DNA from 3 places in the Clostridium thermosuccinogenes genome. Region 2 is predicted to be linked to each of the others. Evidence: riboswitches for the same ligand, from Rfam matches in the RefSeq annotation. Region 2 holds a riboswitch; each other region holds the start of a gene.

Region 1 (8,195 bases), 890 kb from region 2:
AGGAGACTACTCAGCTTACTGAAACCATTAACAACCTTGCTGAAACCTTGGAAAACCAGGAAGTCTTAAGAAAAAGGCTCACAGCCGACGTTGCCCATGAATTACGAACCCCCCTGGCTACTTTGCAAAGCCACATGGAAGCAATGATTGACGGTATTTGGAAGCCTGATACCGAGAGGCTAAAGAGCTGCCACGAAGAAATCATGAGAATAAACAGGTTGGTAGGGGATCTTGAAAAGCTAGCGAAATATGAGAGCGAAAACCTGATCCTTACCAAGACAAGCTTTGATATTTCGGAGCTTATCCGGCATATTATACAGAACTTCGAGAATGACTTTGCGAATAAGGATATAGATGTAAAGTTTATAGGTGAAAAAGAGATAGTAACTGCTGATAAGGATAAAATAAGCCAGGTAATAATAAATCTGCTGTCAAATGCTCAAAAGTACACTCCACAGGGGGGTGTAGTGGAGGTTATAGTTAAAGGTGCCGATGACGTTACAGAAATAACTGTTAAAGATACTGGGAAAGGGATTCCCCCAGAGGACTTACCCCATATTTTTGAACGTTTCTATCGTGCAGATAAATCAAGAAACAGGTTGACCGGAGGTGCCGGAATTGGTCTTACAATCACAAAGGCAATAATTGATGCACACAAGGGGAAGATTCAAGTAAAGAGCAAGGTTGATGAAGGGACAGAATTTATTATATCATTACCAAAGCAGCTCGGCTAAATAGCTATCTATTACTTGAGGATGATGGATTGTCATGGGTCACTATCTTTTTTCTTACTCCTGTTCTTCTATAACCGCTCTTAAGGTCATGGCTTATAGCAAGGGAGCTTGCTAAATAATAACATAGAAACATAGCTAGCCCTTAAATCCTGAGACTTAAGGACTAGCTACATTGTAAATCAATCTTTGTTGGGGGGATATATTACTCTATATTTTTTTTCATGATTTTTTACACATTATCTTTTAGTTGCTTGTTCTCGGTTGCATTATTTCCCTTATCCTTTTTAAACATCATTGGCATCATCACAAGCATCATAATCGGACAAAGAAACGGTATGATTTTGGATAAATAGATGCTGGTTCCGGGAAGGATTTTTCCTATCAATGGTAATAGAAGCACTAAAATTACTGGTCCGCCGCAGCACAACATCATCATCAAAATATGTGATATATGACCTTTATGCTTACCTTTATGTTCATTTTCCTGATGCCTGTCATTTCCGTGACAACATTTCATATTCCGTCCTCCTTATTAATACGGATCTTCAGACTTTTAACATTTTCCGCCTATTACAGCTTAATTAGCTGCTAACTCAATCATTCTACAACATATACAAATTTTATATATTGCTATGGCCTTTATTTTAGCAGTTAGATATGTAGATTTTATGAAAAAAAGTACAAGTGAAGAAGAAAGACTAAAAAAATTGGGTCAAAAGCTTTGCTGGAGAATATATGAGTTTCTTAATGAAATGTCAATATTCTCAACATAAAGTTTTTTCATTTATATATTATAGTCTTCAATATTAACGTTAAAGTAATTTTATGACGTCTGAGTAGATATAATATACACCCTGCTCGCGCTTTTCGTTGCTTAAGCAGCTACTAATGTGTTAATGCATTAATATTTTATTTTAATACTATTAACAATTATTTCATATATTCTCCATTAAATCTTCACATCTTTTTCCTACGATAAGTCCATAAGATATTTAACAAATTGAGAGGTGTTTGATATGAATGAATATTTTGGTTCGTATGAAAATAGCTATAATTATGAATCCGATGATATTGTGGAAGAGGTAAATAGGGTTGAACAGGTGGATACCTCGCAAAGATTTCAAGTAAGTACAAAGAAAAAATCAAATTTAAAAACTTATATATCTCTTGTTTTGGCAACTTCCTTAATAAGCAGTACTGCAGTAGGTGGAGCTCTATATTCAAAGTTTTCAGGTGAATTAAAAAAACAGGAGGCATTGATACAAAAGGCAGGTATCGTTTCGACTATTAATAACTCCAATAGTAGCTCAATAGATAGAGGTGGGGTAATAAAAACTGCTCTTGTCAAAGGCTCTACCGTAACTGAAATAGCGAAGAAAGTAGGGCCTTCAGTAGTTGGCATCAGAATGTCTGTAGCCAATCCGCAAAGCAGGTATTTCGGAGTAGAGATGGGACAGTCTAAAGCAGAGGGTTCTGGTGTTATCATAAGCCAAGATGGATATATCATGACAAACTATCATGTAGTAGAATACGCAGACCCTAAGAATAATGCAAGTAAGAACTCTACATTGGAGGTGTTTCTTCCGGATGGGAGACAGGCAAAAGCTACATATGTAGGAGGTGACAGTAAAAACGACTTGGCTGTTATTAAGATCGAACTGGAAAACCTTCCTGTAGCTGAACTTGGTGATTCTTCCCAGTTGGAAGTAGGGGAATTGGCAGTTGCTATTGGCAATCCTTTGGGAATGGAATTTGCAGGGTCTGTAACTGCAGGAGTAGTTAGCGCACTGGATAGAAAGGTTGCTGCAGATGATAAAACCCTTAACTTGATTCAGACAGATGCAGCAATTAATCCCGGGAATAGTGGTGGGGCACTTGTAAATTCGCAGGGGCAGGTAATAGGGATTAACACAATTAAAATCTCTGTTGCTGGAGTTGAAGGCCTGGGATTTGCAATTCCAATTAATGATGCGAAACCGATTATTGACCAGTTGATATTGTTTGGATATGTTAAGGGAAGGCCTTTAATAGGTATTTCAGGTATGGAGATCACCGAGACAATCGCGAATCAGTATGGACTGCCAGTTGGAATCTATGTAATGGACGTGACAGCGGGAAGCGGCGCAGATAAAGCCGGAATAAGGAAGGGAGATATACTTGTAAGTCTTGCTGATAAGGAAGCCAAAACTATGAAAGATTTGGATGAGATTAAGAAGGGCTATAAAGCAGGTGATACAGTAAATGTTGTTGTTGTGAGAGAAGATGGAAAGAAAACCTTAAAGCTGGTATTCTCTGAAGAGAAATAAAAGCTGGGGGATAAGAGTAGGCCTTTTAGTGATGAACATGAAGAAACTTGAAAAGGAAAATAACACGCTTTGACAAATTTCAACATGGCTTTTAGTATATAACTATAAAGGAGCAAAAACGCTAACATAATTTGTAAAACTAAATGAGGCAACCGAAAAATCCGATATTTTTGTTGCTAACACAAAAGATAAAGGATTGACGATGCCTCGATGAACATTATAACATGTACAGAAAGTTTAAGGAAGTTCCTTATTGCATTAAGACTGACACTTTTACTTACAAAGCCTCAACTTGCAAACCTTACAAGCATAATTGCTTCCGCTATGCAAGGCGGCTTTGGTGGAAAAATCAAGAATGTACCGGAACTCAGCATGCGTAATGTTCACCGGACTTCCATCTGGAAGTTTTTATCGAGATCACCATGGCCTACAAGCCTTGTTATGGATAAATACCAGTTATACGTACTGGCACAGATAAGCTTACAAGCCCGGAAAACAGGCTGTCCTGTATATGCGATACTGGATGATACTATTTCCGAAAAGACAAAGCCCTCGTCAAAGGCTTTGAGACCAACAGAAGGTTGTAGTTTCCACCATTCGCATCTCAGGAAAAAGCGTGTTTACGGCCACCAGATCGTATGTGTGCTTCTGGAATGCGGGGGACTAAAGCTGCCTTATTATATGGAACTTTATGATAAGGTTAAGCAGAGTAAAATCAACATGGTGCGTCAAATAATCGAAGCACTGCCGGATTTTCCGACAAAGGTATACGTCCTGGGAAACAATTGGTATAGTGCCTGTTCTGTAATAAAAGCTGCCCATAGCAGAGGTTTTGAGTACATTGGTGCTTTGAAGGCCAACAGGGTCCTTTATTATGAAGGAGGCCCAAGATTAGGACAGAAAGTTAATGCGTATGTGAAAACCCTTACTAAAAAAGATGTCCGCCTTGTCACCGCGGGCAATCAGAAGTACTGGGTTCACCGTGTTAACGGGTTTATCAAGAGGCTCCCTAAAATCGGAGTAATACTGCTTAGTTGGCCTGAAAACAAGCTGTTTGAAGAAAATGCCACGCATGTTTTTTACAGCACATGTAATCTTTCAGAAGAAGTTATTCTATCAACTTACACCGAAAGGTGGACGATAGAAATCTTCTTCAGGGATAACAAGATGCAGCTTGAACTTGATAGATACCAGGTACGTGGAAAACAGGCAATCCGGCGATTCCTGACAATTATTGTGCTCGCTTATGCCTATTGTATAAGCATATCATCTGATGATTGCCGTACCCTGGGTATTCAACGTAAACATGTACGCAATGAAATTAAACAAAACTTGATTGCCTATGTTTACGAACAAGCTTGCCATGGTATTCCGTTGTCAAAGATCAATGAAGAGCTTGGTATAGCCATATAACCATTTATTGGTATGAAATTTGCTCATTTATAGTATATAATAGTAAGTGTTATCAAAATAAATAAAATCGATAAAGGCAAACTTGTTGAAAGACAAGGACGCAAAGCCTCGGGTCTAAAGCGATTTACCGCTATGATGGCCGGGTTGCCGGGACTAAGCTGCTTTAGGCTCATTGGTGTTTTATAACATCAGTGAGCCTTTATGTATACAACCATTATTACTTATAGTAACGACTTTGAGCCATTATGACTTTGATTTGCCGGAAAGGTGTTTGCAAGTTTGCCAGGGAATCCTGAAAGGAAGTGGTGAGTATGTCGCCGGTTAAAGTTGTAATGGCTGATGATGAACATGGAGTAATGCTTTTACTATGCTCGATTCTTAGTAAGCTTGAAGGGGCTCTGGTTGTTGGAACAGCGGAAAATGCTAATGATATCATAAAGCTTACAATAGAGCATAACCCGGACTTAGCTTTTCTTGATATTGAGCTGCCTGATATGAAAGGAATAGAGTTAGCCGAGAGGCTGAGAGAAATAAAACCGGATATAGCAATAGTCTTTATAACCGCACATCAGGAATACTCTCTCGATGCATTCAAACTGTATGCATCCGATTACATATTAAAGCCAATTGATGAGGATAGAGTAAAATCTACATTCCGACGCATATATAAGATGCTGGAAATATCAAAAAAGAGTAATACTTCCCAAAATACGGAGACCTGCAGAATTTCAATAAATCTGGGCAGTGAACGAGTCTTTATAAAGCTGGATGAGATATTTTATATAGAAAAGTCCGGACGTCATACCCTTATCTCCTGTACCAACGGGAAATTTAAAACCCGACAAACCCTGCAGGAACTGGAGAAGTACTTAGGAAAGATGTTCTTTCGTTCCCATAAATCTTTCATTATAAACACCGATCGGATTGAAAAGATAGTCTCTTTTCCCAATTCATCGTATTATGAGGTAAAATTCAATAATTGTGAAGACAAGGCTTTACTTAGCCGTGATCGTATGTCTGAGCTAATGAAGTATTCTGATTATAATGTCTAAGGGGGTATTGCGATGGATGTTATGCCGTTAATCCCCTTTTTAGGTGTATCTGTTCCTGAAAGCCTGGTTTTGTATTATATGGTACTAGCATTAACAAAGAAACGGGAGTCACCGTTTGTAGTAATAATCCTTTCCCTGCTGACTTCGATATTCTCATTCAGTATCCGGACAATGCCAGTACGTTTTGGTATCCATACTATATCACAAGTAGCACTCATGACTATATTTTTGAACCTCTTTTTCCGATTGCGCTGGCATACTTCAGCAGTTGTAATGGTACTTTCAAGTGTGTTTTTGGGATTGGCGGAGGGAATCTCCGTTCCACTTCTGGCTTGGATTTTTAATTTAAATCTTGAACAAATCATCTCTGATCCTTTGCTAAGAATACTTTTTACTTTGCCTCACTTGATTTTACTAGCAATATTAGCGTATATCATCAGCAAACGAGGATGGCGCTTACCGTTAATATCAGAAAAATTGGGAATAAAAAATGAGTCTGACAAAAGAACAACAAAGCAACTCATTAGGCAAAATTGTCTTTTGGCATTATGTCTGGTACAAGCTTTAATGCTTGTTTTATTAAATCTTAGTTTTCATGCCTACAATTCAGGTGTTTATCCCAGTTTTACACTGAAAACCCTAGTAGAAGTTGGTAGCATTGTTTTATTGATTTCTGTTTTAGCTACGATATTTGTATCCGGATATCTGCTAAAAGTCATAGAACGCGATGCAAAATTGGAAACAGAGATTCATTATGCCAGAGAGAGACATAATTTGCATTTGCGTTTGCAGGTTGAGCGTCATGATTTTTACAACCATCTTACTGCCATTTATGGATATATAAAGGCTTGTCATTACGACCAGGCAGAAACCTATATCGAAAATCTGTATCATACTGTCAGCCGCATAGGAAGCCTCCTGAAAATTGAACCTCCGGAATTAGCGGCTATTATAAGTACAAAACATGAGGAAGCAAAAATCAATGGAATCAAATTCTACTGGTATGTAAAAATACAAGACGGTTCTCTTCCACTTTCGCCGGAGGATCTTACTCAATTAACCGGTAACCTTCTGGATAATGCTTTAGATGCAGTAAAAATGAATGGTTCCCCACGAATAGACTTAGTTCTAGTATGCAATAAGCTAGGTTTGGAATTAAAGGTATCCAATAACGGCAGCCCCATCCCTCAAAATGCTAGGCAAAATATTTTTACTGCCGGATATACAACTAAAAGCATTAAACAGCATAGCGGTCTTGGGCTATATATAATTAAGCAGATTATAGATCGTTATGACGGTCAATTACAATTGAGAGAGCCTGAAGGCTATACCGGTGTGGAATTTATGATTTATATTCCTTGGAATAAATATAAGCGATAATTGTTCTGATTACAATAATGAACATTCAGTTTATATGTTACAGTAGGGAGGCACCAAATACTTAGTTTTTTTATATTCATATACATTTCATTTTGTGAGTATAGTACTGACATAAATAATACGAACTGATAGGTAAGATTTTCTTTGTTTTTAAAGTATAAAGAAGTAAATCACCTTCTACATTACATTTTTCGTTCTGATTTTACGAATAAATGGACATCTTGATTACCCAAAATATTCGTATTATTATAAATGCATATGGGAGGTGTTTAATATGCTGTCAAGATCAGATATTGATATTATTGAGCAGTACGTTGATGATAAATATTTTGATAAAGATAAATTGATTAAATATCTCAATATGCACTCTATCGTTGGAAATGAGATTTTTTCGTACTGCGATAAAAAAGTTGGACGTAATGGTTCTATTTCTTATTCAAGTTGGTTGGATGATAAATACGGGTATAAGCCACTGCCTGTAGCAAAATTTATTCGTAGAATACCTTTTTATTTCTATGTAAACGATTATTCGAATAATCACGTGGGTAATTTGCATTGCCTTATTTCAGGAATCATACGAGATGATAAAGATGAAAAAACTTTAGAGAAGCTATACCAGGCACTTGAATACATGCTATATGAGAAAAATCTTTCATTGACGGATATATTCTGCTACATAGTGGATCAGACTCATCATGTGTGCAACACAGAGATGTTTTTTCAATGGAAACATTACTTGCAATTGTGTGATGAACTAGGAAGCAACGACTATCTACCGGACTGCTTTATTACAAGCTATAATGAGGCATTGGAGAAGAAAGGACTTCCCCCCATCATTTATGAAATAGGAGAGATAGGAATAGGTGAAGTAAGCTGGCGGACAGGAACACGGATTGAGTTTGAAGGTACTTTTCCGTGCGACAAAAACGGTCAACCTATAATGAAATGGATAGGCCTACGAGTTAAAAATGCAAAGAGCATTACTTGCTCACAAGATAAGTCTAGCCGCGGACGGCTATTTGTTGAGATTACTCCCTACACTACAATTCATGCTCTAAACTGTTATAATAATAAGGAAGATGATGATTGTTGGTACCAAATTTATGCGGGTCCGCAAACTATGGAATTTGATTATGAAATCCTGAAGATTTACCGAAAACGTCTCAAATATACCCAAAAAGATGTAGCTGACGCAATTGGTGCTACTGTTCGCACTTATCAAAAATGGGAAAATGGAGAGACCACACCTGATGGACACTATCTACTGAGACTTCTTAACTGGCTCGACATTCGTGACATTCAAGATATTG
Region 2 (8,195 bases):
GGTCTTTTGTTTCAGCTCAAAACAAGGATCTGCTAAAAGAGGCCAGGATACGGATAATTGAAGAGAAGCTGGCGGAAGCGGTTCAGGCTGCGCGGACCGTCGGAATATCAATGGAAGAACTGTCGGAAATGCTTAAGATATTATATGAGGAGGGATAAGATGGAACCGATTTTGGAAATAAAAGGACTGCGCAAGAGTTATGGGGACTTTAGCATCAAGGGTATTGACCTGGTGCTGGAAAAAGGATATATAATGGGCTTTATAGGCCCTAACGGTGCGGGAAAAAGCACTACCATCAAGCTTATTATGAACCTGTTGAAGAAGGACGGGGGAGAAATCAAGGTCTTCGGGAAGGATAATGTTAAATTTGAGCATGAGATAAAGAACAGGATTGGTTTCGTTTATGATGAAAACTATTTCTATGAAGAGCTGACGATTTCGGAGATGAAGTGGATTATTGAGCCTTTTTACAAAACATGGGATGAAAAAGCATATAAGAAGTACATCAAGAAGTTTGAGCTGCCGGAGAAAAAGAAAATCAAGGAGTTATCAAAAGGTATGAAGATGAAGCTATCTCTGACGATAGCGTTATCCCACAATGCCGACCTGCTCATCATGGATGAGCCGACCTCGGGATTGGACCCACTGGTAAGAAGCGAGCTTTTGGAAACTTTGTCCGAGGTGATACAGGATGAAAACAAAGCGGTGTTTTTCTCAACCCATATCACATCGGACCTGGACAAGATCGCAGATTATGTAACCTTGATCCACAATGGAGAAATCCTTTTCAGTGAGTCCAAGGACGATATTTTGAGCAATTACGGTATGGTTAAAGGCGGAAAAGAGATTCTGGGGAAAGATGCATCTCGTGATTTCGTAGGGGTAAGACAGAACCGATTTGGATTTGAAGCCTTGACCAAAGACAAAAATCAGATAAAAAGAAAGTATGGCGACAAAATCCTTATAGAAAAACCTACCCTGGAGGAGATAATGCTTTATCATACAAGGAGGGAACAGAATGCTGTATAGTTTGATCGTGAAAGACCTGCTGATACAAAAAAGATATGTGGCTTTTAGCCTTCTTTATCTTCTTGCTTTGATTTTTGCCTTTCAGAATATGGAATCGGTTGTTTTTTCCGCAGCGGCCACAGGGGTGGTATATATTCTATTGACGACATCCTGTGCTTATGATGAAAAGAACAAGACAGATATAATGATAAACAGCCTGCCCATAAAAAGGAGCCAGGTTGTAGCCGCAAAATATCTCGCTGTATATGTTTTCTTTTTGATGGCTACCGTGGGCTATGTTATATTTTCTAATCTTTTATTGCTTTCAGGAGCGCCCATCAAAGTTTATCCAATGACACTGGACAGCTTTATGGTTGGAATGGTTGCGATCAGCATCATGACAGGCTTGAACCTGCCCGTATTTTTCAAATTCGGGTTTGCGAAATCCAGGATAGTCGGATTCTTGCTGTTCTTTTGCTTATTCTTTGGTGTTTCATACATCATGAAAGTTTTTCAGGAGTGGGAAAGGGTCGCATTAGACGGAGCCATAACAAAATTTATATGGTCCCAAGGAGATGTGGTCATACTGCTGCTGAAGGCCGTTGCATTATTGGCTTTCATAGCCTTGTCCTACGGATTGTCGGTGAAATTTTATAAGAACAGGGAATTTTAAAGATACAAATGTGAAAAAACCAAATGACAAAATATGAATTTACATTAAAGGTTGCTGATTCCTGCTTTGATATAAAGCAGGATTTCTTTGTGTGTGCATGAATAAGTATGCTGTATAAGGATGTCAATAAGCATAAACACAGGATACAAAATATTACATTAGATTACAAAACAATATAATAGATTACAAAACATTTGATAATATATTGAAAAATGACAAAGTTGTGATAAAATTATTACTTGGTAGGAATAATTTTACTGTATGGAAAAGGTTATTCTTACATTAATTAGCTTGCATTGAAAAAGGCAAACTCATCGAAAGGTGAGGACGCAAAGCCACAAGTCTAAAGCATGAGAATGCCATGACGGTTGGGTTGCCAGTGAAGTTATAGGTATTGAAAGCAGGGAAAGGATCGGGCAATTTAAGATCACTCTAAATGCGCCTGACCCCTTAATCTCTTTCCATGAAGTTATAACATAGGCAGCTCAATCGCTACTTATGTCAGTGTTAGTGGAGGAGATTAAGTTGCGGAAAATCAGTATTGATGACAGCAAGTTCAACTATTCTATAACGCATTGGTTTCAACCCATATACTGCTTGAAGAATTTAAGCATTATAGGGTATGAGGCATTGCTTAGAGACGCTTCGAAATTACACATTTCCCCTAACCAGATATTCAAAGAAGCCGAGGAAAAAGGCTGTCAGAGCACACTGGATCTTATGTCTATCAAGACTGCATTAAATAACTTTAGAAATGAATCAAACCTCATATTTATTAACATATTTCCTTCCACGCTTTTAAAAGGCAATTTTTTATATTGGTGGGATACCAATATACCCGAGGATATGCCTGTGGTGCTGGAGCTTCTGGAAAATGAGCCGGTTGAAAACTGGAAGGAGCTTAAGAAGGTGACGAGGGGACTTCGGGCGAGAGGTGTTAAAATTGCAGTGGATGATATGGGAGCAGGATATTCTTTTTTTCAACAGTGGATAGAGTTAGAACCTGACTATATAAAGCTGGATCGATATTTTGCCAGCAATCTCGCCGTAAATCCCAGGAAACAAAGAATTGTAAGATTTTTAGTTGATCTGCTTGTAGATTCAACGAAATTGATAATAGAAGGTGTGGAAACAGAAGCTGACCTGAATGCCGCTGAACTTTTGGGCATATCCTATGGCCAGGGATATTACCTGGGGAAACCATCGCCTAAAGAAAATTTAATCCTGTAGAATTTTAATGTATTATAAGAAAGAACTGTCGGAAATTGTCATGTAATGACACATAATTTGCAGAGACAGGACGGATTAATTTTTATGCATTATGTACTGGAATGAAAAGTTGATAAGGGATAGAATAAAGAGAAACAACGATGGATGTTGTTGCATACAGAGAAATCTTCCGTGTATACCACGGGATAAAGGCAGAACAATCGTTTTGCCCTAAAGATGGCAGTGGCATAATATGATTATTTAAAAGCTTGGATAAATCTGTTAAGTTTCAGGTTTATTTGAGCTTTTTTTTATGATAAAATAGTATTTGTATACATGTATTGTATGTTAATGCAAAAATATGTTTAATCATAAATTGTTTGGGTAGAAATATAGCTATGCAAGGAGTAAAATGATATATGAAACTAATGCTCTTGTGATATTTACGAACTTTGAAGTCTTGGAGGGTAGCGCATTGTCACCTATTAAGCTTCTAAAAACACTGGCTGTGGCGGTCAGTAAAACTAAAAACAGTAAAGGCACAAGATTCAGCCTTCTATTCAAAAAGGAAGAAAAGGCAGTTAATGATTTTAGTCCTTTATATTTATCGGCAAGATTATCTATTCTATGCACGTTTTTGGGCTTCCTGTGGATTGCCTTTTCTGACAAAATTATCTCAGATATTATACAGGACAAGGAAATTTTTGCCTATGTCAGCATTATGAAAGGTTGGGCATATGTGATAGTTTCCTCCGTCGTTCTGTTTTTGCTGGTCTATCGTTTGCTTAAACGCATCAAAAAATCCGAAGAAGAGCTCATGAGAAGTTATGAGGAGCTGACGGCCGCCCACGAGGAATTGGAGTCCTTATATGAGGAAATTGCAGCTTCCGAAGAAGAATTGAAACAGCAATATGATCAGCTTATTGAAAATGAGAAAAAGATGCATTATCTCGCATATAATGATACGCTGACCGGACTACCCAACAAGCTATCCCTTTTGGAAAATGCCAGCATCAATAGTTTATGTCCCAAAAAGAACAAAGCAGCGATTTTTTTTGTTGATATGGACAACTTCAAATATGTCAACGATACCATGGGACATGCTTTTGGGGATAAGTTCATAGCCAAAGTGGGTGAAAAGCTGTCCTCTCTTTTAAATGAGGAATGCTCCATTTACCGAATCGGAGGGGATGAATTTGTCATCATCCTGAAGGATATTAAGAGCAATGATGATGCGGTATCCTTTGCAGAGTATATATTAAATGGCTTTGTGGATGGGTTGGAGGTAGACGGCATTTTGATGAGCACAACTTTAAGCATTGGAATTGCCATCTACCCTGAGCATGGGGAGAGCATAATTGAATTATTGAAATGTGCGGACATTGCCATGTACAGGAGCAAAAGCCAGGGGAAAAATGGCTATGTTATGTATGACAAGTGCATGGACAAGGCCTTGAACGAGAGGATTATCATAGAAAAGCATTTGCGATCGGCATTGGCAAAAAGCGAATTTGAATTGTACTATCAACCTCAACTGGATTTGAAAATTAAAAAGATTATCGGACTTGAAGCTTTATTAAGGTGGAAAAGCCCTGAACTAGGTCTCCTATCACCTATGAAGTTCATCGGTATAGCTGAGGATACACGCCTTATTATACCTTTGGGAACATGGGTGCTGAGAACATCCTGTGAGTTTTTAAAAAGCCTGCACCAGAAAGGATTTGAAAATCTGAGCATATCCGTTAACATTTCAATACAGCAATTGCTCCAGTCGGATTTTGTAAATATAGTCAGAGATGTACTGGAAACCTGTGATTTAAAGCCGGAACACCTGGAACTGGAGATTACGGAAACCATGTTGATGGAGTCTTTTGAAAGGATAAGACCAAAGCTATGCGAATTAAAGGAGCTGGGAGTGGGAATTGCTCTGGATGATTTTGGCAAAGGCTATTCTTCCCTTAGCTATTTAAGTCAGCTGCCGATTACTACATTAAAAATTGATAAATCTTTCATAGTTGATATTCCTACCGATGATGAAAGCAAGGTGCTGATAGGACAAATTATTGCCTTGGGTAGAAAACTGGGTATGTGTGTGGTAGCTGAAGGCGTGGAAACAAAGGAACAGCTGCAATACCTGGTTAAAAACCAATGCGACAAAATTCAAGGATACATATTCAGCAAACCCCTGCCCGAAAATGAAATAATCAAACTACTTTAGAAGTGCCAGAAGCTAAGGTATAATAGTATATAGTACTTTATGTAAAGAAATATTGCAAGATAGGAGGTATATTATGTATTTTGAGTGGAAAGACTCTTACGGCGTGAATATTGCTGAGATTGACAAGCAACATAAGAAGTTGTTTGAAATTGGGGGTAAGATTTCGGATCTGGTACTGGCAAAGGATGGTTATGACCATTATGATGAAATTATGGTCGTTTTAGAGGAATTGAAGGAATATACCCTAAAGCATTTCAGGTATGAGGAAATGCTCATGGAAAAGTATGGTTTTGAAGGACTGGACCAGCATAAAATTGAGCACATGTTTCTGGTAAAAAAGCTTGAAAGAATGAAAAATGAGGACATTGATGCAAACCAGGAAGAGACACTGCTAAACCTTATAAACTTCGTATCCGACTGGATAGCAGGGCATATTTTAAAAACGGATATGGGATACAAGGAATTTTTCAACGCAAAGGGCATCAAATAATATAAAACGGGGAGGAAAAGGATATGGCCTTTGAATGGAAGGACCGCTACAAACTTGACATTGAGGAAATAGACAAGCAGCACAGAAGATTGTTTGATATTGGGGCAAGGGTCTATGATCTTGCGGTTTTAAATGACTCCTATGATCACTATGATGAAATTACACAGTTGATAGTCGAGCTTTTGGATTATACTGAATACCATTTTACCTTTGAAGAAAATCTCTTGGAGAAATATAATTATGGTGAATTGGATAAGCAGAAGCATGAGCATGAATTCTATGTCCGGAAGATAAAGAGCATTTCCTCAAAGGACATTGATGCGGATCAGAAACAGGCAACCTTGGAAATCGTAGATTTTTTGTCCGAATGGATAAGCAGTCATATTTTGTTCTCAGACCGGAAGTATGCTGTATATTTTAAAGAAAACGGCATTAATGTTTAGAAGCTGCAACAAGCTTTAAAAGACACCATTGGAGAAAGGGGATATGGATACTGGTGTTTTTTGGCTTTACATATCTATCGGAAAAATATGCGATGGGAATAACCTTTCGAAAAAAGAAAATTCCGAGCTGATACCTATAGGGGCATCATCTCGGGATTTTCCGTATAACAGCCTTATTTTAATGCTTTTGGCAGGCATGTCTTTTTATTCTCCAGGTTGTCCCATGCCTTAAGTACACTGCTTTCAAGTCCAGTCTTCTTTATCCTCCGAATTGTGGGAGTCGTCGGAATCCTGGGACTGGTTCTGCAATTCCAGCCATGCCCTGTACTTTTGCTCAAATTCTCTCTCGTGTCTGTTTTTTTTCCAGAAAGGGTTCGGATGATTTTTTGTTATCTCCAGCAGTTCTCTGTATGTCATTTGAATACCTCCAATATATTATTTTGATTCACTGCCATTGTATGAAGCTGAGGACCAATTGTGCATTTATGTAAATCTTACGGTACAAGGCTTATGAACGAGTATTTTTAACGACATCATTTTTGGTATACTGAAATCATATACGATTGCTTCCATCTTTAGCATGATTCGTGGTAACTGTTTCTTTAGCATAAAGCAGATGATAGTTTTCCAAAACTGCTGTTTACAAGCTGCTTTATCCGTATATAATATAAAGAAATTACTTTTTTCTTGGGGAGTTAAATAATGGAAATTTACGAAAAGGTTAGCACAGGCCTTAAAGGTATTGATCAGGCTATTGACCGGCTAAGGTTGGGGGATAACGTGGTATGGCAGGTGGACTCAATAGCCAGCTATAAAAGGATGGTGGGTCCCTATGTTGAACAGGCAAAGCTGGATGGAAGAAAGCTGATCTATGTTCGTTTCGCAAATCATGAACCGGTGATAAAGGAAGACCCTGAAATCAAAATATTCAAAGCTGATGCGAAAAAGGGCTTTGAAAGCTTTGCCACCACTGTTCACAGCCTGGTGGAGCAGGAAGGAAGAAAAGCGTTTTATGTCTTTGACTGTCTGACAGATCTGCTGGAATACTGGCATTCCGATCTGATGATCGGAAACTTCTTCAAGGTTATATGCCCTTTTCTATATGAGTTGGATACCATCGCATATTTTGCCATAATGCGAAATGCTCATACATACAGCACCATTGCAGGCATTCGTGAGACCACCCAGGTTTTAATAGATTTATATCAGGTGAAGGATAATATGTATATTCACCCCCTTAAGGTCTGGAAGCGTTATTCTCCTACCATGTTCCTGCCCCATTTGGTTAAAGGTCAGGAAGCCATATGCATTACCTCCAGCGCCGAAGCAGCTGAATTGTTTTCCGCCATTAACCGCAGTGAAGAGCGTCTGGATTACTGGAATGTCATTTTTAATAAAGCAAAGGATGTATTGAAGCAGGAACCAAAACAGCAGGAAGAAACCAAAAGGTTCCTGATGTCCATGATTATAGGTGACGAATCAAGGATATTCGAGCTTTGCGATCGTTTTTTCACATTGAGGGACATCCTGGCAATAGCATCCAGGGAGATAGGAACAGGATTTATCGGGGGAAAAAGCATAGGTATGCTCGTTGCCAGAAAGATACTGGAAACAGAGGGAAAAGACCGATTCATTCCCTTTTTGGAGCCCCATGATTCATACTATATAGGTTCGGATGTTTTTTATACATATATTGTTCAAAACAATCTGTGGAAGCTCCGCATGAAGCAGAAGACGAAGGATGGATATTTCGAATTTGCTCCTTTGCTAAAAGAAGGGATTTTGCACGGAAAGTTTCCGGAGAGCATTCAGGAGCAGTTTATGCAGATGCTGGAGTATTTTGGCCAGTCTCCGATTATCGTGCGCTCCAGTTCGTTGCTGGAAGACAATTTTGGAAATGCCTTTGCCGGCAAATATGAGAGTGTGTTTTGCGTAAATCAGGGAACTCCCGAGGAAAGGTATAAAGCTTTTGAACAGGCAGTGCGCACCGTTTATGCCAGCACCATGAATGAGGATGCTCTGGCTTACAGGGTCAACAGAGGACTTTCCGACAGGGATGAACAGATGGCAATATTGGTACAGCGTGTATCCGGGGATTATCATAAGGATAAATTTTTCCCCCATGCTGCAGGCGTTGGAAATTCCTCAAACCTC
Region 3 (8,195 bases), 650 kb from region 2:
TTGTATATCACATCGTACACGATCTGCCTTGCTGAAAAGTTGATGGGCTTTGGATAGGGATAACCATTAACATCGGGAAACATTCCCGACGAAGTTGTGTTTATTATTACATCGCTCTCCTCCAGAGAAACGTCGGCTTCTACATCGTCCCAGCCGTAATGCTCCGCCACCGGATGCAAATTATTGTTCACCAGCTGGCATATTTCCTCTGCCTTTGAAACAGTACGGTTTATCACGGTTATTTTTTTAGCTCCTTCAAGAGCCAGCTTTACGGCTATCGCTCTGGCAGCTCCTCCGGCGCCCAGCATTACCACTTTTTTATCTTTGAGTGTAGTGCCCGACTCTTCTTTAAAAGATCTGGAAAAGCCTTCTCCATCGGTATTATAACCGTACAATCTGCCGTTCATTATCTTTACGGTGTTTACAGCTCCCATAAGCAAAGCATCCTTTGAGATGTCATCAATAAACTTCATCACTTCATTTTTATATGGAACCGTAACGTTAAAGCCGGTGAAATTCAGCGCTTTCAATCCGCTGACCGCATCCATGAGCCCATCCTTTTCCACCTTCATGGGCACATATATCATGTCTATCCCGAGTTTTGAGCTTATCGTATTGTGAAGCAGCGGAGAAACAGTGTGTTCCACCGGGTTCCCTATAAGTCCCACAAGCTTTGTTTTCCCTGAAACTCTGCTATCGATATTCATTTCAACCCTTCTTATTTCAAATTAGTCCTTTTAATATTTTTATAATAGCTTTTCAGCACAACCTTCTCAAAAATCCTTTTAAGCCTGACAAAAATAAACTCCGTCTTGCTATCTATGGGCTTTACCAATATTGTAAATGCTCCTAATTTGTTGCCTCCATATATATCCGTAAATATCTGGTCTCCAATTACAGCAGTTTCGTTCTCTTTCAGCTCCATAAGCCTGAGTGCCTTTTTAAACGCGGCAGTTCCAGGCTTTGAGGCTCTGTGGAGAGCAAATATTTTAAGCCTTTCATTAAACCTTACAACCCTTTTCCTGGAAGCGTTAGAAACAATACATGTCTTAAAGCCGCTGGACTTGACCCGTTCAATCCATTTGACGGCATTTTCATCCGCATCTTTTACATGGTTTGGTACAAGAGTATTATCTATATCCAGAATGAGCCCTTTTATATTTCTATTTCTCAGAACTTCCAGATCTATATCCTGCACCCTGTCTACAATCATTTCAGGATAGAATTTCTGCAGCATTTCCATTCCTCCGGATCAAAATTTAAAAACAACATAGCTGCCAAAAGGGCAAATTATCCATAAAACTATGAATATCATAGCAGATAAAAATAATCATATCAATACAGGCGCATTTATTATTATGAAAAAATACTGGATTTTTAAACAGAAAAGTAGCATAATATATGTAAGCTTTGGCAAAGCATGAAGCATTAATGGAAAATTACCTTTTTCCGGCTTATGCTCTATATTTTCCGCGCTATGCCTGCCAAGGGCTTCGCAGCGTTATAAGAAGGCCTTCGGGGATGTAAAATCCGAAAACTTGCTTCAGCAAGCTCCCTTTAGGTAAAGATTAAATTGATAACATAACATCGATTGTGTTGCTTATACAATGCATAATTATACACAATTGAATGCTTTTTTATGTATTATTTCATTCGCATTGAAGTCTGCAATTACTTGAAAGGAGAGAATAGATATGTCACTTCAAATTAAGATTGAAAAAACCAAATTTCCGAAGCCGAAGCCAAATCAGGACAATTTGGGTTTCGGCCAGTATTTTACAGACCACATGTTTATAATGAACTACACGGAAGGCAAAGGCTGGCATGATCCAAGAATAGTACCATATGGTCCTATTCCCTTCGAGCCGTCCACCATGGTATTTCATTACGGGCAAGCAGTTTTTGAGGGACTGAAGGCATATAAAACCACAGACGGAAGGGTTCTTCTTTTCAGGCCGAGAAAAAACATGGAACGCATAAACATTTCCAACGACAGGCTTTGCATACCTCCTGTAGATCCTGATTTTTGCGTTGAAGCGCTAAAAACCCTGGTCAACATCGACAAGGATTGGATTCCCGAAGCCGAAGGGACATCCCTTTACATAAGGCCTTTTATCATCGCAACAGACCCGTATCTCGGAGTCAGAAACTCAAAAACCTATATGTTTATGATAATTCTTTCTCCCAGCGGAGCATATTACCCAGGAGGCATCAACCCGGTTAAGATATATGTGGAGCCCCGGTATGTAAGAGCTGTCAGAGGCGGAACAGGCTACGCTAAGACTCCAGGAAACTATGCAGCAAGCCTGAAAGCTCAGGACGAAGCCCATAATGAAGGTTATGTCCAGGTTTTGTGGCTGGACGGAGTTGAAAAGAAATATGTCGAAGAAGTAGGTTCTATGAATGTCTTCTTTAAAATCAACGGAGAAGTAATCACTCCGGCTCTCGAAGGCAGTATACTTCCGGGAATAACCAGGGCATCAACCATAGACCTTCTGAATCATTGGGGAGTAAAAGTAACCGAAAGACGGCTGAGCATACAGGAGTTGTACGAAGCCTCTGAGAACGGTACCCTGGAAGAAGCCTTTGGAACCGGCACCGCCGCTGTAATTTCACCCATAGGCGAGCTTAGCTGGGAAGGCAAAAAAATGATCATTAACAACGGTAAAATCGGAGAGCTTTCCCAGAAAATCTATGACACCATCACCGGAATTCAAAACGGCAGGCTTAAGGATGAATTCGGCTGGACCTTAGAGGTGAAATAAAAAGGATAATTAGAGTATGAGAAAAGACCGTCTGTTTTCCAATACAGGCGGTCTTTTATGCTTTCGCATGTTTCAGATAATAAGGAATCGACAGGTTCGGATAATCATATTGTATGCCTTCAATAACCAAGCTGTTCTCCTTCATGAGATCAATCACCTCAATATCCACATCTACCGCATTCTGTCTTATTACTTTTACGGTAGGACGCAGTGGGAAATTAGGTTTTATGCTTTCCACCACTCCGACATCTCCATTGCTGAGCCTGACCAAAGTCCCTATCGGATAAGGTACCACCCTTCTAACAAAGGCCTGAGCTGTTTCAAAATCAAAATGCCTTCCGGCGCTTCCCATTATCAACTCCAATGCTTCACTGGGAGAAACCGCTTTTCTGTATGGTCTGTCAGATGTCAACGCATCGTATACGTCAACGACGGAAATGATCTTTGCCAGCTTGTGTATCTGATCGCCTTTTAAGCCCCTGGGGTAACCTGTTCCATCCACCTTTTCGTGATGTTCCAGCACAATAACCTTAACGGCGGAAGCTAAGTTATTATCATCTTTTATGTATTCATATCCGTCCACGGGATGCTTCTTAATGATGTTAAACTCCGCATCATCCAGGGTGTCAGGTTTTGTCAGTATTTCGGTAGGTGTAAACGCCTTTCCTATATCGTGCAAAAGTGCTCCGACACAAAGGTCGCTGAGCTGCTTTTGATTAAGACCCATTTCGATACCCAGCACCAGAGACAGCACCGCTACATTTACACAATGCTCGTAGGTGTAATTATCGGCAGTTTTTATGTCCACAAGATTGATCAATGTATTGCTGTTGGACAAAACATCCTCAACTATCGACTTGGAAACCTCCTGCACATCTTCTATCTGCTCATCCTGGATTCTAAGCAGAGAACTGCTTCCTAGACTGCCTGCTTTTGTCCTATATGCCTTTTCCTTTTTCTTTACGTGGCTGAATAAATCCTTAACAGATTTTACTGCTTTGATTTTTATTTCCGGTTTTATTATGTCTTCAATCTCACTGTCACTAAACTCATCGTTTATATAAATCTTTTGAATTCCAGCCTTCTTAACGCTTTCAATCAGCATTTTATTAAAGCGGGTACCCTGCTTGAGCAGTACCCTGCCGCTGGTATCATACAATGTCTTTCCCAGAAAATATCCTTCTTTTACACTATTAATTGGTACCAGACGCAAATTCCTACACTCCCTGTTATGTCGTATATCATGAATGATAGCCCATAGTTGGTTAGACTGTAAGCTTTAGCTATTGCATATGCTTTTGCTAAATTTAATTACCCCGTTATCCCAACGTTAAACAAAAAGTCATGGCTAAACCAAAGCCATGACAATAGTATATACATGCATGTCATGCTATGGTAGCCCGGCTGTCATAGTGCAACACCTTAGACCCGCAGCTTTGTGCCCCTGCCTTTCGGCAGGTTTACCCTTTTCATAAGCATTTTAAATAGATCATGGAAAAAAAATCCTGTAGTACTATCGGATTTGTGAGTATTGAGCACTACATGGATAATCCTATAGACCTACACCGGCATTAGCTTATCATATAACATATAGGAATGTCAATATTATGAAAAACAACAGTTTATATGGTATGCATATTTTTAAAAAGTCGTAATAAGATTTGATAGATGCTGTTATGGGAGGTAGCACATGAGCTGGTATTTTTACATTATTATTGCTTTAATCATCATATCACTGGCATTCAGTTGCCGGTCCTTCAAGGTTATTTACCTTAAGAATCTGGTTCTACCTTCCCTGTGTGTCCTTTTTATTATATGCCTTGTCATATTCTCGAAAACTGCAGTTGCTTCAGCTTATAAAGGGATAAAACTGTGGATTGAGATAGTTTTTCCGTCCCTGTTCCCGTTTTTTGTGGCATCGGAACTGTTGAACAAAACAGGGCTTGTAAAAGCAGTCGGAATTCTACTGGAGCCGGTAATGCGCCCTTTGTTTAATGTGCCGGGATGCGGTTCCTTTGCTTTTGCCATGGGTATTACCAGCGGATATCCCGTCGGAGCAAAAATTACATCAGAAATGCGAAAAGAAGGACTATTGACCAAAGTTGAGGCAGAAAGGCTTCTTACCTTTACCAATAATTCCGGACCTCTTTTTATAATTGGGGCTGTTTCCGTAGGTATGTTTAAAATGCCCCGATTAGGTTTGTTTTTACTGGGATGCCATGTACTTGCCTCCACTACGGTGGGAATCATTTTCAGATTTTACGGCAGAAAAAAAGAAAGTTCCGGATACAATTTTAAAGGTAATTTGTTGAAAAGACTGAAAAATGAGCTGGCACCTTCCCATGCCGCCCTTAATCCGGGCAAGCTATTCGGAGATGCCGTGCGAAACTCGGTAAATTTACTGCTGGCTATCGGCGGTTTTATAATATTTTTCTCAGTTATCATCAATCTGCTGCTGGAGACCGGATTTATAAAAAGTCTATCGGATGCTGTATCCGCCATTCTTCGGCCTTTGGGAATAAACCAGGAAATATCGGCTTCAATAATAAGCGGATTCTTTGAAATAACCACAGGGGTAAACATGGCTGCTAATGCGGAGTATTCTCCATTAATCCACCGTCTGACAGCCGCCAGCTTCATAATGGGATGGGCAGGATTGTCGGTTCACTCCCAGGTTATCAGCATGGTTGGCGGCACCGACATCAGCATAAAGCCATATCTGTTGGGAAAATTCCTTCAAGGCGTATTTGCAGGAGTTTATTCCAACATATTATTAAATATAGTCTGGCCGGATCTTCTTGAAACTCATCCGGCATTTATAGCAGAGCATCCTGATGCTCTGGTCCGGCTTCAGGGAAATTTCTTTAACTCCGTAAGGTACCTGGTTTTGTCGGTCTTCTTGATGGCAGTCCTTTTTCTGATATCTTTTATAGCTGCCCGCAAAAAAGAAAAGCGGAGAAATAGAAAAACCGGATACTCCGGCTTATAAATCAGCCGTTTTATGTGCCAAAACTTCGATAGGCTATTTCAGCTCTTCTCTGTCGCTCTTTATAACATCTATAGTATCTCTTAAAATTTCTTCCACCTTATTCAGGATGCTGTCGGCATATTCTCTGGTTCCCAAACGTATATCTCTGGCATTCTTCTGGGCATTGGCAATAATTTCATTGGCCTGTTCATAAGCCCTTTTTGTTATTTCGTGCTCATCAACCAAAGCTGCTATCTTGTTTTCCGCTTCCTTGACTATATTGTTGGCTTCCTTTTGTGCCTCCAGCAGTATCCTTTGACGCTCTTCCTTGACCCATTTCGCCTGTTTGATGTCATCAGGCAGCTTAAGCCTTATCTCCTTGATGATTTCAAGAACTTCTTCCTTGTCAACCAGGCATTTTCCTAATACCGGAACATTTACGCTTTTTTCTATCAAATCCTCAAGTGTCTCTAAAATAGCCAGTATCTCCATCTTTCTCCCCCCAGGAATAGAATTGCTTCAGGTAATTGATGATGTTTTATCCTAAGTTCTAAATTTTCTGAGCACCGCATCCTTTATGCAATCCGGTACCAGTCCGTCGATGTCCCCGCCGTTTTTTGCCAGCTCACGAACAATGCTTGAACTTAAAAAGGAATAATTAACACTTGCCATCATAAAAAGGGTTTCAATTTCCGGGTTCTGTGTCTTATTAGTAAGCGCCATCTGAAGCTCGTACTCATAATCGGATATAGCCCTTAAGCCTTTTATAATGGCAGTAGCATTCCTCTTTTTCATATAGTTGACCAAAAGGCCGGAAAAACTATCCACTTCTATATCAGGCCTGTCTTTCAGAGCGCATTTTAAAAGATCAACACGTTCTTCCAGCGAAAATACAGGCGTTTTGCTATGATTTACAAGAACTGCCACAATCAATTTATCACATATTTTCGACGCTCTGTGTATGATATCCAAATGTCCGTTTGTCACCGGGTCAAAGCTCCCCGGATATACACATATCTTCAATAATATCTTCCTTCCTTGTGTCAAATATCGTCGGTTTTCACGTAAAATGCCAGTACGGTATCTCCGTATTTCCTGCTCCTCGTGAGCTTAAAAGGTCCGTACCTTTCCGAAACCTTATCGTCTATATCCATTTCTGCAACTATTATGCCATCAGCTTTCATTATATCATTTTTAGTCAAAATGTTTATAGTATCATCCACCAGATTTTTGTTGTATGGAGGATCCATAAATATAATATCGAACTTTTTGGATTGGTCATGCAATTTTTTTATGGAGCCTGCCACATCACCGGCAATCACAGTAGCTTTATCCTTCAGCTTTGTATGCTCAAGGTTTTCATTTATAATCCTGAAGCATACATGGCTTCTGTCTACGAAAACAACATGTTCCGCTCCCCTGCTTAAAGCTTCTATGCCCAAATTCCCTGTTCCGGCAAACAGGTCCAGAACATGGGCGCCGGCAATATAAGGTGTCAAAATATTAAACAAAGATTCCTTTACTCGGTCTGAAGTAGGCCTGGTTGAGTCTCCTTCGGGAGTTTTCAGCTTATGGCCTCTGGCACTGCCTGAAATAACCCTTAAAATAGCCATTCCTCCAATTTTCAAGCAAATTTCCTCACAGTATTTAATATATGTTATTTTATACTATAGTAAATAAATGTCAACATAAAGTTTACCATAAAAACATGTCTTACTCTTTATTTAACAGCCTTAAGTCGATGGCACGACAAATTAGTTTAGGCTTAATTCATCCAGCTTGTTCTTAAACTTGCATATAAGCGTCTCTCTAAGGAGCCTGTTTTCTTCTTTCTTAAGGAGCTTGTCCTCTTTCAGTATGTTAATGGCAGCTTCCTGGGCCTTTTTTAGTATATCCACATCCTTATAGAGGTTAGCGATTTTAAGGTCCGGTATTCCATGCTGCATGGTTCCGAAAAATTCCCCCGGACCTCTCAGCTCCAGATCCTTTTCCGATATCACAAAGCCATCGTTGGTCTTTTCCATAACCTTCATTCTTTCTGAAGCCACCTGGGTCTTTCCGTTATTGTATAAAATACAGTAAGACTGATGTTCTCCTCTCCCTACTCTTCCTCTTAACTGATGAAGCTGTGCCAGACCAAATCTTTCGGCATTTTCAATGACCATTATTGTCGCATTGGGCACATTGACTCCCACTTCAATGACTGTTGTGGAAACCAGTATATCTGTTTCACCTTCGACAAAGCTCCTCATAACCGCATCCTTATCCTTCGGCTTCATTTTACCGTGGATAAGGCCTACCTTAAGGTCGCTGAAATCCTGCCTTGCAATCCGGTCAGCCAGTTCGGTTGCAGATTGGGCCTCAATTTCCTCGGATTCTTCCACCAGTGGACAGACTATGTACACTTGCCGCCCTTCTGCCACCTTTTTTCTTATGAAATTATTGATTCTCTCCCGCATGCT

The links. Region 2 has a riboswitch for cyclic di-GMP ahead of CDO33_RS09700 (EAL domain-containing protein). Riboswitches for the same ligand answer to the same signal wherever they lie in the genome.
Region 1: it holds a riboswitch for cyclic di-GMP, as region 2 does, so the genes downstream of both, CDO33_RS13685 (LytR/AlgR family response regulator transcription factor) here and CDO33_RS09700 (EAL domain-containing protein) in region 2, are expected to answer to the same signal.
Region 3: it holds a riboswitch for cyclic di-GMP, as region 2 does, so the genes downstream of both, CDO33_RS06720 (HD-GYP domain-containing protein) here and CDO33_RS09700 (EAL domain-containing protein) in region 2, are expected to answer to the same signal.

Annotation. Positions count from the first base shown of each region.
Region 1 is NZ_CP021850.1:3,102,851-3,111,045, reverse strand. It holds gene CDO33_RS13705 (sensor histidine kinase) at 1-734, shown strand, start outside; gene CDO33_RS13700 (hypothetical protein) at 964-1,251, opposite strand; gene CDO33_RS13695 (S1C family serine protease) at 1,751-3,040, shown strand; gene CDO33_RS13690 (transposase) at 3,251-4,453, shown strand; cyclic di-GMP riboswitch class I at 4,519-4,605, shown strand; gene CDO33_RS13685 (LytR/AlgR family response regulator transcription factor) at 4,765-5,505, shown strand; gene CDO33_RS13680 (sensor histidine kinase) at 5,518-6,885, shown strand; gene CDO33_RS13675 (helix-turn-helix transcriptional regulator) at 7,160-8,195, shown strand, end outside.
Region 2 is NZ_CP021850.1:2,207,890-2,216,084, reverse strand. It holds gene CDO33_RS09715 (GntR family transcriptional regulator) at 1-158, shown strand, start outside; gene CDO33_RS09710 (ABC transporter ATP-binding protein) at 160-1,029, shown strand; gene CDO33_RS09705 (ABC-2 transporter permease) at 1,019-1,681, shown strand; cyclic di-GMP riboswitch class I at 1,976-2,062, shown strand; gene CDO33_RS09700 (EAL domain-containing protein) at 2,207-2,911, shown strand; gene CDO33_RS09695 (putative bifunctional diguanylate cyclase/phosphodiesterase) at 3,366-5,108, shown strand; gene CDO33_RS09690 (bacteriohemerythrin) at 5,182-5,598, shown strand; gene CDO33_RS09685 (bacteriohemerythrin) at 5,622-6,041, shown strand; gene CDO33_RS20825 (hypothetical protein) at 6,285-6,458, opposite strand; gene CDO33_RS09675 (PEP/pyruvate-binding domain-containing protein) at 6,744-8,195, shown strand, end outside.
Region 3 is NZ_CP021850.1:1,554,695-1,562,889, reverse strand. It holds gene aroE (shikimate dehydrogenase) at 1-707, opposite strand, end outside; gene CDO33_RS06730 (YqeG family HAD IIIA-type phosphatase) at 719-1,237, opposite strand; gene CDO33_RS06725 (branched-chain amino acid aminotransferase) at 1,695-2,765, shown strand; gene CDO33_RS06720 (HD-GYP domain-containing protein) at 2,821-3,978, opposite strand; cyclic di-GMP riboswitch class I at 4,157-4,240, opposite strand; gene ylbJ (sporulation integral membrane protein YlbJ) at 4,456-5,754, shown strand; gene CDO33_RS06710 (ATPase) at 5,788-6,225, opposite strand; gene coaD (pantetheine-phosphate adenylyltransferase) at 6,277-6,756, opposite strand; gene rsmD (16S rRNA (guanine(966)-N(2))-methyltransferase RsmD) at 6,777-7,361, opposite strand; gene recG (ATP-dependent DNA helicase RecG) at 7,488-8,195, opposite strand, start outside.